One region of the Azospirillum largimobile genome, then DNA from elsewhere that is predicted to be linked to it. Evidence: riboswitches for the same ligand, from Rfam matches in the RefSeq annotation. Region 1 holds a riboswitch; each other region holds the start of a gene.

Region 1 (3,458 bases):
ACGCACCGGCCCCGGCCGGCGTTCGTCCGCCAGGGTGGTGAACCAGTGCTCCGGCGGGTTGCGACCGGCGGCGCGGTTCCAGGTTAGGGCGCGCAGCACCGCTTCCGCCTCCGCCGTCGGCGGCACGGCAGGGTCGATCCCGTTCATCACCGCCCAGATGCCGGCCCAGCAGCGTCCGACCGACCAGGGATTATAGCCGCCGCCGCCGACCACCAGCACCCGTGGCGCCAGCGGCAGCAGGGCCGCCACCGCCTCCCACAGCGCATTGTTGGACAGTTCCAGCCGGCTCAGGGGATCTTCGGCCAGGGCGTCGGCACCGGTCTGGATCACCATAGCCTGCGGACGGAAGGCGCGGGCCAACGGCAGCACCGCCGCCTCCATCACATGCTCCATCTCGCTGTCGTTGAAGCCTGGCGGAACCGGCAGGTTGCGGGCCATGCCGCCGGCCCGATCCTCCGCCTTGCCGGTGTAGGGCCAGCGCCCGTCCTCGTGGATGGAGATGGTCAGCACCCGGTCGTCGTCGGCGAAGGCCTCCTCCACCCCGTCGCCATGGTGGGCGTCGAGGTCGACATAGAGAACCCGCTCCAGCCCATGGTCGAGCAGTTCCAGGATGCCCAGCACCGGCGCGTTGAAATAGCAGAAGCCGCTGGCCCGGTCGCGGCGCGCATGGTGCGTGCCGGCCGCCGGCGCATAGACCAGCCCGGCCGGACGGTCGCCCAGGATGCGCGCCGCCTGCAGGGCCGACCCGCTGCTGTGGGCCGGCCGCCGGTACATCTCGGCGAAGACGGGATTCTCCAGCTTGCCGAGATTGTGGCGGGCCGCCGTCGCCTCGTCCACCCGCTGCTCCGCCTCCGCCCGCTTCAGCGCGGCGATATAGTCCGCCGTGTGGAAGCGGGCCAGTTCGCGTTCGCTCGCCACATGGGTGTCGAGATAGACCTTGTCGGGCAGCCACCCCATGGCGCGGCTGAGATCGATGGCGGTCGATACGCGTGGGATCGCCAGCGGATGCTTCGGGCCATAGGTCGAGCCGCGATAGATGTCGCCGCCGATGAACAGAGGGGTGCGGAGAGGCGTGGTCAGGGGATGATCTCCATCGGTCCCGCCACAAACTAGGCGGAGCCGTGCGCCGGTCAAGCGGCACCCCGCCGCTTCCGCGCTCTGGAAGGGCCTGCGGCAATGCTTGCGGTCGCGGATCGTCCGCGCCTATAGTCGCCGCCTTCACTGGGGGGAGCCGATGGGCGGCTGAGAGGTTCCGTTGCGGAACGACCCCTGGAACCTGATCCGGTTCATGCCGGCGTAGGGATCAGTGATGCCAGACCGTACGCGCACCCTCTCCGCCCTCCCGCCATGCTTGCCGCTATGACGGCCCCGATGCCGGCGATTCCGCCGCTTTCGGTGACCGTGTCGCAGGCGCGGCTGACCTATGGCGGCATGCTGCTGTTCTCCGACCTGACGCTGGATCTGCCGGCGGGGCGGACCACCTGCCTGTTGGGACCGAGCGGCGTCGGCAAGACCACGCTTCTGCGCATCCTCGCCGGGCTGGCGGAGCCGGAGCCGCCGACCTGCGTCGCCACCGGCGACGGGCAACCCCTGGCCGGCCGCATCGCCTACATGGCGCAGCAGGACCTGCTGCTGCCCTGGCTGACGGTTCTGGACAATGTCCTGCTGGGCGACCGGCTGCGCCACCGCCGTCCCGATTCCGTGCGGGTGGAGCGTGCCCGCTCGCTGCTCCACCGCGTCGGTCTGGCGGGGCGGGAGCGCGACCGTCCGGCCGCGCTGTCCGGCGGGCAGCGCCAGCGGGTGGCGCTGGCCCGCACGCTGATGGAGGACAAGCCGCTGGTCCTGATGGACGAGCCCTTCTCCGCACTCGACGCCATCACGCGGCTTCGGCTGCAGGAGACGGCGGCGGAAACGCTGACCGGCCGCACCGTCCTGATGGTCACCCACGATCCGCTGGAGGCGCTGCGCATCGGCGACCGCCTGCATGTGATGACCGGGCGTCCCGCCGTCATGGGGCCGGCGCTGGAGCCGTCCGGCAAGGTGCCGCGCCGGGTCGACGATCCCGGATTGCTGGCGCTACAGGCGGAGCTGCTGCGGAGGCTGGCGGAATGAGGGCGCTGCTGCGCGCCTTGGTCACGCTCGCCGTGCTGGTCGCCGGCTGGCAGGTGCTGGTCTGGGCCACCGGCCTGCCGCGCTACCTGCTGCCCGGTCCGTTGGCCGTGGCCGATGCAATGCGGCGGCAGGCACCCCTGCTGTGGAGCCATGGGCTGACCACCCTGTCCGAGATCCTGATCGGGCTGGTGGCCGGGGTGGCCCTGGGCGGCGTCAGCGCGCTGCTGCTGGCGCGGTTCCGTACCGCCCAGCGCTGGCTGATGCCGCTGCTGCTGGTCAGCCAGGCGATCCCGGTTTTTGCGTTGGCGCCGCTGCTGGTGCTTTGGCTGGGCTACGGCATGGCGTCCAAGATCGCCATGGCCGTGCTGGTCATCTATTTCCCGGTGACGACCGCGCTGTTCGACGGGCTGCGCCGCACCGATCCCGGCTGGCTCGACCTTGCCCGCACCATGGGCGCCTCGCCCGCCGCGATCCTGTGGAACATCCGCCTGCCGGCCGCCCTGCCCGCCTTCTGGTCCGGCGTGCGGGTAGCCGCGGCGGTGGCGCCCATCGGCGCGGTGATCGGCGAGTGGGTCGGTTCATCCTCCGGCCTCGGCTACCTGATGCTGCACGCCAACGCCCGCATGCAGATCGACCTCCTATTCGCCGCGGTGCTGGTACTGGGGCTGTTCGCAGTGACGCTCTATGCCGCCGTCGACGCGCTGGCCCGCCGTGCCCTGCCCTGGCAACCCGATACCCAACCGGCCGAAGACGCCAATCCTTGAAGGGGAGAAAACCCGATGAAGCACCTGTTCGCCGCCGGCCTGATGGCGGCCGGCCTGATGACCGCGCTTCCTGCACTGGCCCAGGACAAGCTGTCCGTGATGCTGGACTGGTTCGTCAACCCGGACCACGCCCCACTGGTGGTGGCGCAGGAGAAGGGCTTCTTCAAGGATGCCGGTCTTGAGGTGACGCTGACCGCTCCGGCCGATCCCAACGACCCGCCGAAACTGGTCGCCGCCGGCGGCACCGACCTTGCCGTATCCTACCAGCCGCAGCTGATCCTGCAGGTGGCCGAAGGGCTGCCGCTGGTCCGTGTCGGCACCCTGGTCTCGACTCCGCTGAACTCCGTCGTCGTGCTGCGCGACGGGCCGGTGAAGACGCTGAAGGACCTCAAGGGCCGCAAGATCGGCTTCTCCATCGCGGGCTTCGAGGATGCGCTGCTGGGCGCCATGCTGGAAAAGCACGGGCTGAGCCTGAAGGACGTGGAACTGGTGAACGTCAACTTCTCGCTGTCGCCGTCGCTGCTGTCTGGTCAGGTCGATGCGGTGGTCGGCGCCTTCCGGAACTTCGAACTGAACCAGCTG
Region 2 (3,458 bases), on a different contig from region 1:
GGTAGAGGAAGGGCGGTCAGCGCTGCTTGACGAGGGCGCTCTGTCCCGCCCAGTTGCCGGTTCCGGCGGACAGGTTCTGCATGGAGCTGTGGTTGAAGGGGCCGACCAGCCCGCCCGAACGCTGGAGAACGGTGCCGTGCTGCAGGGCGGTGTTGCCGATGCCGGCCGCCGTGTTGCCGACATTGGCGACCGAACCCCCGCTCAGCAGGCCGCCGCTCTTCTGCATCACCGTCGCCCTCTGGCCGGCGAGGTTGCCGATGCCGGCCGCGGTGTTGCCGACCGTCGCCATCGACCCGCCGCTGAACACGCCGCCGCTCCGCTGCTTGACGAAGGCGTCCTGGTTGGCGGTGTTGCCGATGCCGGCGGCGAGGTTGGAGACGGTGGCGACGTTCGGACCGGCGAAGGGACCCTTGGACTTCTGCATGACCAGCGCGCTCTGGTTGGCGGTGTTGCCGATCCCGGCCGCGGTGTTGGAGATGTCGGAGATGTTCTGGGCCATCGCCGGGGCGGCGAACAGGGCGAGCGAAGCGAAGCCGGTCAGCAGGGAGGTGCGGATCATGATCTGGTCTCCTGTCTCGGGGCCGCGGGATGCGGCGTGTTGCCGATGGACAGACCCTACCCAAGCCCCGGATTTTGGGATGTGAGCCGCTCCACACTCTTCCTGCTTTTGTCGATCAGCGGCGATCGGGGTCCGCTCAAGCCTCCTGCCAGTGCGGATAGGTGACGTAGGCGGTGAGGGCGCCCTCTTCGTGCGAGCGGATGGTGACGTTTGAACCCTTGGGCATGTAGACGATCTCGCCCGGCCCGGCGGTGACCGTGCCGGCATCGGAGGCGACCGAGACCCGCCCTTCCAGCACCACCATCACGTCGTCGACGGCAATCGCCTCGTCGATGCTCTGGTTGGGTTCGTAGCGGCCGTAGCCGATGGTGACGGGTCCGCCATGGCGCTGGTCGACCACGTTGCCGACGAACACGTCGGCGTCCTGTCCGGGGGTGCGCTCCAGCGATACGTCCGTCACGGCGAATTTGCGAACGGTCATCTGCGTCTCCTTCAAGAGAGGGGCCGATCCACCCCAGCCGATATCGGGATTGCTGCGGCATGGGGCGGCAGCGGTACAACAGGTCGGAGAGCGGAAATCATCAATGCGGCGCCGTTTCCGCCGTCCGCAAAGCCGGCATCCCCGTCGTTGACAGACGGCGCGATGGTCTTCTAGGCTCCGTCCCGTTCCCAGGGGAGCCTCGTTCAGGAGGCTGAGACACCCGCCGGCCCGGTCCTTCGCGTCCGGGCGACGCGGCAACCCTTCGAACCTGATCCGGGTCATGCCGGCGTAGGGATGCGGGACGAGAAGGCCTTCGCGGCCGACGCGCTGATCCATACCCCACAGGCTTGTCCCGGATTCGTTTGTTGCTCCATCGGTCGGTGCCGCTTGGAGAAGAACGGGGCGGGGAGGGTGCGGTGAGCGCGATCTACGACAGCGTGATCTACGACAGGGTCCTGGCCTTCATGGAGGCCGACATCGGAACCGGGGCGGCGGCCGACGAGGCCTTCAACGCCCTGGCGCTGGCGGTCTTCGCCCACCAGTTCGAGCACAACCAGCCCTACCGCCGCTTCGCCATGCAGCGCGGCCGGACGCCGCGCGGGGTGAAGAGCTGGCGCGACATCCCGGCGGTGCCGATCAACGCCTTCAAGGATCTGACGCTCAGCTGCCGCCCGGCGGAGGAGTCCGCCCGCATCTTCATGACCAGCGGCACGACCAAGGGCGGCATCCGCGGCCAGATCCACCACACGACCCTGTCGGTCTACGACCGCTCCATGCTGCTCAACTTCCGCCGCCGCTTCATGCAGGGCTCAGAGGCTGGGGTGGAGCGGATGGCGATGGGCATCCTGTTTCCGACCGAGACGGCGATGCCGAACTCCTCCCTCGCCCATTACCTGGAGCTGGCGCGGGCGGAATGCGGCACGCCGGACAGCCGCCATTGGATCGGCGAAGCCGGCATCGACATCGCCGGACTCTATGACCGGCTGGACGCCGCCGAACGGTCGGGGGAGCCCTTCGCCCTGCTGGGCGCCAGCTATGGGTTTGTGCATCTGATGGATGCCATGGCGCGCGACGGCCGCCGCTTCGCCCTGCCGGAGGGGAGCCGCATTCTCGACACCGGCGGCTTCAAGGGCCAGTCGCGGGAACTGGAACCGGACGAGTTCTACGGCCAGCTGGCCGAGTTCTTCGGCGTGCCGCGCCGACGCTGCATCAACATGTACGGCATGACGGAGCTGAGCACCCAGTTCTACGACGACGGCAACGCGGTCTGCCCGTCGCTGAAGTCCGGCCCGCATTGGATCCGCAGCCGCGTCGTCGATCCGTTGTCCGGCCGGGACGTGCCGCCCGGCAGCATGGGCGTGCTGGTTCACCATGATCTGGCACACATCAACTCCGTCGCCGCCATCCTGACCGAGGATGCCGGCATCCTGCAGGAGGGCGGCTTCCGCCTGCTGGGCCGCGTCGCCGGCGCGCAGGCCAAGGGCTGCTCGCTGGCGGTGGAGGATTTCCTCGCCGCCGCGCGCGCTTGAGCGGGAGCGCGGCCTTGGCCTTCGGCGACGATCCGTCCGTCATTGAACTGGCCGGCCATTTGCCCGGCCTGCCGCCGGAGGCGGTGGAGCGGCGCGTGCTGACCTTCGGGGCGGGCGATGCGGCGCTGCGCGTGGCAGTGCCGGTGCTGGATGCGGGGCAGGTGGAGCGGGTCTCCGCGACGGTGCGGGCGGCGGCGCGCGGCTATCTGAAGACGCTGCCGACGGCCCACATCGTCGCGGTGATCGACACGGCGATCCAACGGCTGCTCGACCGCGAGGATCCGTGGCGCCAAAGGGCGGAGCGGCTGCTGCCCGTCGTCACCGGCTATGACGCCGAGATGGTCAGGCTGGGGTTGACCGGCTATCTGAAGACCTTCCGCGCCCACGAACTGCGCCGCTTCCTGGCGGAGGATTTCGCCAACCCGCTGGTGCTGGACGAATTCCAGCCGGCGCCCAAGGGCGGCTTCACCCGCGCCTTCGGCCCGGACTTGCTGCTGCATGTCTGGGCGGGCAATGTGCCGGGACTGCCCCTGTGGAGCCTGATCTCGGGCTTGTTGGTCAAGTCCGGCACTGTCGGCAAGCTGCCCAGCGCCGAGCCGCTGTTCGCGGGCTGGTTCGCGCAGCTATTGTCGGAGATCGACCCCAAACTGGGCGAGTGTCTGGCCGTGGTGTGGTGGAAGGGCGGCGACGCGGCGGCGGAGCGGGCATGGCTGGCCCAGGCCGATACGGTGGTCGCCTATGGCGGCACCGCGGCGCTGGCGGCGATCCGCGACCGGGTGCCGGTGACCACCCGCTTCCTGCCCTACGGCCACAAGATCAGCTTTGCGCTGGTGTCGCGCGCCGCGCTGGACCCGCGTCGGTCGGGGGAGACGGCGCGGCTGGCCGCCCA
Region 3 (3,458 bases), 980 kb from region 1:
CGCACGATGCGGCGCATCGGGTCGGCGTCCACCACCGCGAAGCGGGTCTGGGTCGGACGGAAATTCTGCGACTTGAAGATGCCGTAACGGATGCCGGGCGCCATCTTCAGGAAGATGGTCAGCGCCGAATTCTCCAGCACGCGCTGGCCGTCGAACAGGCGGGTGTTGCGGAAGTCCAGCGTGCCGCCGGCCGAGCCGCCGATGAACAGGCAGGGGAAATGGCCGGAGCGGTAGACCGCCTCCATGAACCAGCTTTCGCTGGCCGACAGCCCGTCGATGAAGGTCAGCGCCACCGTGTCGTGGCTGTCGACCGCGAAGGGAACGCGGACGCGGTCCAACTCGCCGCGGATCGCCTCCACCCGTGCAGGGACGTCACGGGTCGGCCGGCCGCCGCGCAGATCCTCGCAATGCAGCGGGACGGCATGGATGCTGATCCCCGCGAACAGGCGCGGGCTGAAGGATTGCAGGACCACGCTGTCCCAGCGGTCGCCCGCCTTGCGGTAGAGCGGCTGTCCGTCCGCCGCGCATAGCTCGCCCGCGGTGGAGACCAGCACCAGCTGCGTGGCCGGCGGCAGGGCGGAGCGCACCGCGCGGGCGGTGGCCGCGAAATCGACATGCGGCGAGACGAAGCCGACGACCAGCGCCGGGGCGCCGGCGGCGAAGCCCAGCCCGTCCAGTGCCGTGGCGCCGATCTGTGCGGCCGGCAGGCAGAGGCTGCGGATCGGCGCCTCCGCCGGATCGGCTGCGGCGGTCGCGATGGCCGTATTGCCGGACTCGGCAGCATTCGGACCGGTACCGGAGGAGGCGGTCGCGGAGTCGGAGCGGAAGAAGGACAGCATGGCGGGCGATTCCTCGGACGTCTTGTTTGATTCCGCATGCCAGCCGCGTCGATCGTTTCGCCGACGCCCTGCCACCGGAAATTTTGCGGATAGTTTAGCTCCCGATCGGTGGCTTCGCTCATCGGGGGAACTCCTTATCCAGCCGTGGCATGGGGTCGCACGCCTTGATGGGCCGGGCAGATGGGCCGGGTGCCGATTCCGCTTGTAGGGCCAGCGAAACATTGGCATAAGGCAAACCATAGGCCTGGGGTGCCGTGCGGTGGTCGCGCGGCTGAGAACACACCCATCGAACCTGTCTGGGTAATTCCAGCGAAGGGAGCCGCCGCATGATCCATGCGCCAGATCCGCATCCATTTTCCGTTCCCGAATCGGGAATCCGTCCCTCCGTCGCCGTCATCGGTGCCGGCTGCATCGGCCTTGCCATCGCCTGGAGGCTGGCGTCGGCCGGCTGCCGCGTCGATCTGTTCGAACGGGGACAGGCGGGCCGCGGCGCCACCCATGCAGCCGGCGGCATGCTGGCCGCCTGCGTCGAAACCGAACCGGGAGAGGACGGGCTGCTGCCGCTGACTCGCGCCTCCCAGGCGCTGTGGCCGGACTTCGCCCGCGACCTGGAGGCTGCGAGCGGCATGGCGGTGGACCTGCGCACCGAAGGCACCATGGTCATCGCGCTCAACGCCGACGATGCCGCCAAGGTCCGTTTCCTGCACGGTTTCCAGCGCGACCTCGGCCTTCCGGTGGAGTGGCTGGGCGGGGCCGAGGTGCGCCGGCGCGAGCCCTTCCTGCAGCCAGGCGTGGCCGGCGCCCTGTTCTGTGCCGGCGACCATCAGGTCGACAACCGCAAGGTCGCAGCCGCCCTGCAGCGCGCCGCCCTGGCCGCCGGCGCCCGCCTGCATGAGCAGTGCGGCGAGGTGGCTCTGGCGGTGGAGGATGGACGCGCCGTTGGTGTGCGTGTTGCTGCAACTCTGCACCGGGCCGACCGGGTGGTTCTGGCCGCAGGGGCTTGGTCGGCCGGCGTGCCGGGCCTGCCGCCCGCCGCGAAGCCGCCGGTACGGCCGGTCAAGGGGCAGATGGTCTGCCTGCGCATGGACGCCCGTCTGCCGCTGCTGCGCCATGTGGTGTGGACGCCTGGCACCTACCTGATCCCGCGGCTGGACGGCCGTCTGCTGATCGGCGCCACGACGGAGGAGCGCGGCTTCGACGACCGGCTGACCGCCGGCGGCCAGTTCGCGCTGCTGGAAGGGGCGTGGCGCGCGCTGCCGGGCATCGCCGAACTGCCGATCGAGGAGGCCTGGGCCGGCTTCCGCCCCGGCAGCCGCGACGACGCGCCGATCCTGGGGGAAAGCGGCATCCCCGGCCTGATCCACGCCACCGGCCACCACCGCAACGGCATCCTGCTGACCCCGGTGACCGCCGACGGCATCGCCCGGCTGGTGCTGACCGGCGAGACCGACCCGCTGTTGCGCCCCTTCGCCGCCGACCGCTTCGTTGCGGCGGGAGCCGCCGCATGAGCGCCGTCCTCCGCATCAACGGCCAGGAAGAACCGCTGTCCGCCGCCTCGGTCGGCGAGCTTCTGGCCGCGCGCGGCATCGCCGCAGGCGCGCCCGGCGTCGCCGTCGCCCTGAACGGCGCCGTGGTTCCCCGCCGCCGCTGGCTTGAGACCCCGCTCCAGCCCGGCGACAGCCTGGAAATCGTCCGCCCCATCCAGGGCGGCTGACCCCCCTGATCCTCCCTCTCCCGCCCCCGACACGGGAAGAATCCCCTCTCCCCCCTGGGGAGAGGGGGGATTTCCCCGGGCTGGTCGCCGAAGGAGAGGGCCTTTGAAAGGCTCCCACCATGCCCCAATCCACCCCCGACATCCTCACCATCGCCGGACGCGGCTTCGGCTCGCGGCTGTTCCTCGGCACGGCCGGCTATCCGAACCAGCAGGTGATGCTCGACGCGCTGGAGGCCAGCGGCAGCGAGCTGGTCACGCTGGCGATCCGGCGCATCAGCCTGGACGGCTATTCGGAAAGCCTCGTCGACGTGCTGGCCCGCGCCACCGCCGGGCGGCCGACCGGCCCGGTCGGGCTGCTGCCCAACACCGCCGGCTGCATGACCGCCAAGGAGGCGGTGCTGACCGCCCAGCTGTCGCGCGAGGCGCTGGAAACCCCCTGGATCAAGCTGGAGGTCATCGGCGACCGCGAGCTGCTCTATCCCGACGTGGAGGAACTGCTGCGCGCGACCGAGGAATTGGTGAACGACGGCTTCGTCGTGCTGCCCTATTGCAACGACGATCCCGTCACCTGCCGCAAGCTGGCCGACCTGGGCGCGGCGGCGGTGATGCCGCTGGGGGCCTTCATCGGGTCCGGCCTGGGCATCCGCAACCCGCACGCCATCGAGACGATCTGCGCCCGCAGCCCGGTGCCGGTGGTGCTGGATGCCGGGATCGGCACCGCATCCGACGCCGCGCTGGCGATGGAACTGGGCTGTGCCGCGGTGCTGCTGAACACCGCCGTGTCGAAGGCGCGCGATCCGGTGCGGATGGCGGCGGCGATGCGCGACGCGGTCGCTGCCGGGCGCGGCGCCCATCTGGCCGGCCGCATGCCGATGCGCGCCTATGCCGAACCCTCCAGCCCGCAG
Region 4 (3,458 bases), 910 kb from region 1:
CTATGCCCGCGAGGACGGATCCGAGAACACCATCACCATCGTCGGCGCCGACGAGGTCGATCCCGACCGCGGCCATGTCAGCTGGATTTCCCCCATCGCCCGCGCGCTGTTGAAGGCGCGGGAAGGCGACATTGTGGACGTCCGCACGCCGGCGGGGATGGAGCAGGTGGAGGTGCTGGAGATCAGGTACGCGGGGTGAGGGGGCGTTAGACCCCCACCTAACCTCCCCCGCTGGGCGGGGGAGGGACTTCCGCTGCACGCCAACAAAGGTCCAATTTCCTCCCCCGCCCAGCGGGGGAGGATCAAGGTGGGGGTCTAACTTCTCGAACTCACTCACCCCGCCGGCTGGTAAATTTCCCCGCCCGACTCGCGGAACTTCTGCGACATCTCGGCCATGCCGGACTCCGCGGCGTCGCGGATTTCCTGCGTGATCTTCATCGAACAGAATTTCGGCCCGCACATCGAACAGAAATGCGCGGTCTTCGCTCCCTCCGCCGGCAGGGTCTCGTCGTGGTAGGCCATCGCCGTCTCAGGATCGAGCGACAGGGCGAACTGGTCGCGCCAGCGGAAGGAGAAGCGGGCACGCGACATGGCGTCGTCGCGCAGCCGGGCCGCGGGATGACCCTTGGCGAGATCCGCGGCATGGGCGGCGATCTTGTAGGCGATGACGCCGGCCTTCACGTCGTCGCGGTCGGGCAGACCCAGATGCTCCTTCGGCGTGACGTAGCAGAGCATCGCCGTCCCGAACCAGCCGATCATCGCCGCACCGATGGCGCTGGTGATGTGGTCGTAGCCCGGCGCGATGTCGGTCACCAGGGGCCCCAGCGTGTAGAAGGGCGCCTCGCCGCACAGAGCCAGCTGCTTTTCGACATTGTGCTTGATCTTGTGCATGGGCACATGGCCCGGCCCTTCGATCATCACCTGCACGTCACGCGCCCAGGCGATCTTGGTCAGCTCACCCAGGGTCTCCAACTCGGCGAACTGGGCGGCATCGTTGGCGTCGGCCTGGCTGCCCGGCCGCAACCCGTCGCCCATCGAGAGGGCCACGTCATATGTGCGGCAGATCTCGACGATGTCGGCGAAATGGTCGTAGAGGAAGCTCTCGCGGTGATGCGCCAGGCACCATTTGGCGATGATCGAGCCGCCGCGCGAAACGATGCCGGTCACCCGCTTGGCGGTCAGGGGGATATGGGCCAGCCGCAGGCCGGCATGGATGGTGAAGTAATCAACGCCCTGCTCCGCCTGCTCGATCAGCGTGTCGCGGAACAGCTCCCAGGTCAGGTCCTCGGCCCTGCCCTTCACCTTCTCCAGCGCCTGATAGATCGGCACCGTGCCGATGGGAACCGGGGAGTTGCGCAGGATCCATTCGCGGGTCTGGTGGATGTCGGCGCCGGTGGAGAGATCCATCACGGTGTCGGCCCCCCAGCGGATCGACCAGACCATCTTCTCCACCTCCTCCTCGATCGAGGAGGTCACGGCGGAGTTGCCGATGTTGGCGTTGATCTTGGTCAGGAAGTTCCGGCCGATGATCATCGGCTCCGACTCGGGGTGATTGACGTTGGAGGGGATGATCGCCCGCCCGCGCGCCACCTCGTCGCGGACGAATTTCGGGGTGATGAAGTCGGGAATCTCGGCCCCGAAATCCTCACCGTCGAGGGCTGCTTCCAGCGCCGCAGCGCGGCCGAGATTCTCGCGGACGGCGATGTATTCCATCTCCGCGGTGACGATGCCGGCGCGGGCATAGGCCATCTGCGTGACGGCCCCGCCGCCCTTGGCGCGCAGCACGCCGCTGTCGGTGGTCTCCACATCGCCACGGGCCAGGATCCAGTCGCGGCGATGCTTGGCCAGCCCTGCCCGCACATCGATCGCCACGGCTTCGTCGGTGTAGGGTCCGGAAGCGTCATAGACGGTCAGCGGCGGCTCGCCGCCCGACAACGCGATTTCGCGCAGTGCAACCCGCAGGTCGGGAAAGCGCGTACCCGGCACATAAACTTTCCGCGACGACGGCAACGGGCCGGTCGAAATGCGGATGGCGGTTTCGTTGAAGTCCTTTGGCATTGGGTTTCTCCGTCGGAGTTAGGCGGACAAACCCGGGACTGCGGACGGAGGTTCGGTGTCTTCGTGCGGGCCGTTCCCCAATTCGGGCGCCCATCACTATGGGCATTCCCCACTGCGGGCGTTGCTACGGCCGGACGGGGCCTGTTTTCGGCCCGTCACGAGGTCCCTCCCTTCGCCGGTATGACCCGGATCAGGTTCGAAGGGTCACCACGCTGCCGGAGACGCTTGGCGCCGTCCGGCCGTTGGTATCTCAGCCCCCTGTCGGGACCCCCCTGGAATGCGCCCATCCTGCCGGGACGGGCGGCCCCTGTCAAAAGGAAAGAACCGCGGACGATCCGCAAGCCACACTGTATGGATACCGCGTCACATCCAGCGTTTCAGACGGACATAGATCATCGGCAGCAGTGCCGACAGCAGCAGCAGCCCCAGGGCGCTTGGATAGCCGAACAGCGAGTCGGTCCCCGGCATCTCTTCGAAATTCATGCCGCCGATGCTGGCGACCAGGGTCGGCGGGAACAGAAGGACGGTCAGGACCGAGACGATCTTGACGATCTCGTTCTGCTCCACATTGATCTGGCCCAGCGCCGTGTCCAGCGCCAACGCGACCTTGCCGGCCAGGAAACGGGCATACTGGTCGAGCCCGCGCAAATCCTGCAGCGTCGTCTTGGCCCAGCGCCTCGTCGCCTTGCCAGGGTTCCAGCCGTCGCCGCGCGCCAGGAAATCGGTCATGCGCGACAGGCTGGCCAGGCTGATGCGCGCCTTGCCGATCAGGTGGCCGGCATGGCCGATGCGCTTCAGCGTCTGGGCATCGTCCAGCGTCTCGCCGCGGGAGCGCAGCTTGCGGCCACGGAAGAAGCGGCGGTTCAGTACGTCCAACTCCACCCCGGTCCGCCGCAGCACGGCAGAGGTACGGTCGACCATCCCGTCCACCAGCGCCGCCAGAACCAGTTCGCCACGGGAGGCGGACACCTGCCCATGGGTGGCACGGCGGCGGAAGGCCAGCAGGGCCTGCGGATCGATGTCGTGGATGGTGACCAGCCGGCGCCCGGCCAGCACGAAGCTGACGGTGGCGATGCGCGGCTCGTCGGTGTCGGCCCAGACCAGGGCGGTGACGGTCATGGTCAGGGCACCACCTGCCACGCGCAGGCGGCTCGACTCCTCGATCTCCGCCATCTGCTCGCGGGTGGGCAGGCTGGTGCCGATCAGCGCCTCCGCCCGCGCCAAGTCGTCGGCGGTCGGGTTGATCAGATCCAGCCAGACGGTGGCGTCGGGCAGCGGCCCAACGTCGTCCGCAGCCTCCCTGGCCCAGCGCAGCAGACCGCCGTCGTTGACGAAGACATGCAGCAAGGCTGTGCTCCTTGCGTGGTTCGAGGCGGCGGGGGAGCGCTTACGTCATCCGG

What was found. A riboswitch is a leader RNA that binds a small molecule or an ion and turns the genes downstream of it on or off. The one in region 1 is predicted to bind thiamine pyrophosphate.
Region 2: linked by a shared signal. The riboswitch ahead of ACWPKK_RS20925 (LuxE/PaaK family acyltransferase) and the one ahead of ACWPKK_RS05880 (ABC transporter ATP-binding protein) in region 1 are both predicted to bind thiamine pyrophosphate.
Region 3: linked by a shared signal. The riboswitch ahead of thiO (glycine oxidase ThiO) and the one ahead of ACWPKK_RS05880 (ABC transporter ATP-binding protein) in region 1 are both predicted to bind thiamine pyrophosphate.
Region 4: linked by a shared signal. The riboswitch ahead of thiC (phosphomethylpyrimidine synthase ThiC) and the one ahead of ACWPKK_RS05880 (ABC transporter ATP-binding protein) in region 1 are both predicted to bind thiamine pyrophosphate.

What each region holds. Positions count from the first base shown of each region.
Region 1 is NZ_CDRMUA020000001.1:1,252,209-1,255,666, reverse strand. It holds gene ACWPKK_RS05885 (acetoin utilization protein AcuC) at 1-1,134, opposite strand, end outside; TPP riboswitch at 1,215-1,321, shown strand; gene ACWPKK_RS05880 (ABC transporter ATP-binding protein) at 1,372-2,112, shown strand; gene ACWPKK_RS05875 (ABC transporter permease) at 2,109-2,876, shown strand; gene ACWPKK_RS05870 (ABC transporter substrate-binding protein) at 2,892-3,458, shown strand, end outside.
Region 2 is NZ_CDRMUA020000003.1:740,220-743,677, reverse strand. It holds gene ACWPKK_RS20935 (hypothetical protein) at 17-559, opposite strand; gene ACWPKK_RS20930 (AraC family ligand binding domain-containing protein) at 696-1,040, opposite strand; TPP riboswitch at 1,221-1,353, shown strand; gene ACWPKK_RS20925 (LuxE/PaaK family acyltransferase) at 1,457-2,569, shown strand; gene ACWPKK_RS20920 (acyl-CoA reductase) at 2,584-3,458, shown strand, end outside.
Region 3 is NZ_CDRMUA020000001.1:275,621-279,078, reverse strand. It holds gene ACWPKK_RS01290 (methyl-accepting chemotaxis protein) at 1-839, opposite strand, end outside; TPP riboswitch at 1,075-1,174, shown strand; gene thiO (glycine oxidase ThiO) at 1,166-2,347, shown strand; gene thiS (sulfur carrier protein ThiS) at 2,344-2,553, shown strand; gene thiG (thiazole synthase) at 2,673-3,458, shown strand, end outside.
Region 4 is NZ_CDRMUA020000001.1:345,541-348,998, reverse strand. It holds gene greB (transcription elongation factor GreB) at 1-199, shown strand, start outside; gene thiC (phosphomethylpyrimidine synthase ThiC) at 334-2,058, opposite strand; TPP riboswitch at 2,209-2,342, opposite strand; gene ACWPKK_RS01625 (magnesium transporter CorA family protein) at 2,422-3,405, opposite strand; gene ACWPKK_RS01620 (hypothetical protein) at 3,446-3,458, opposite strand, start outside.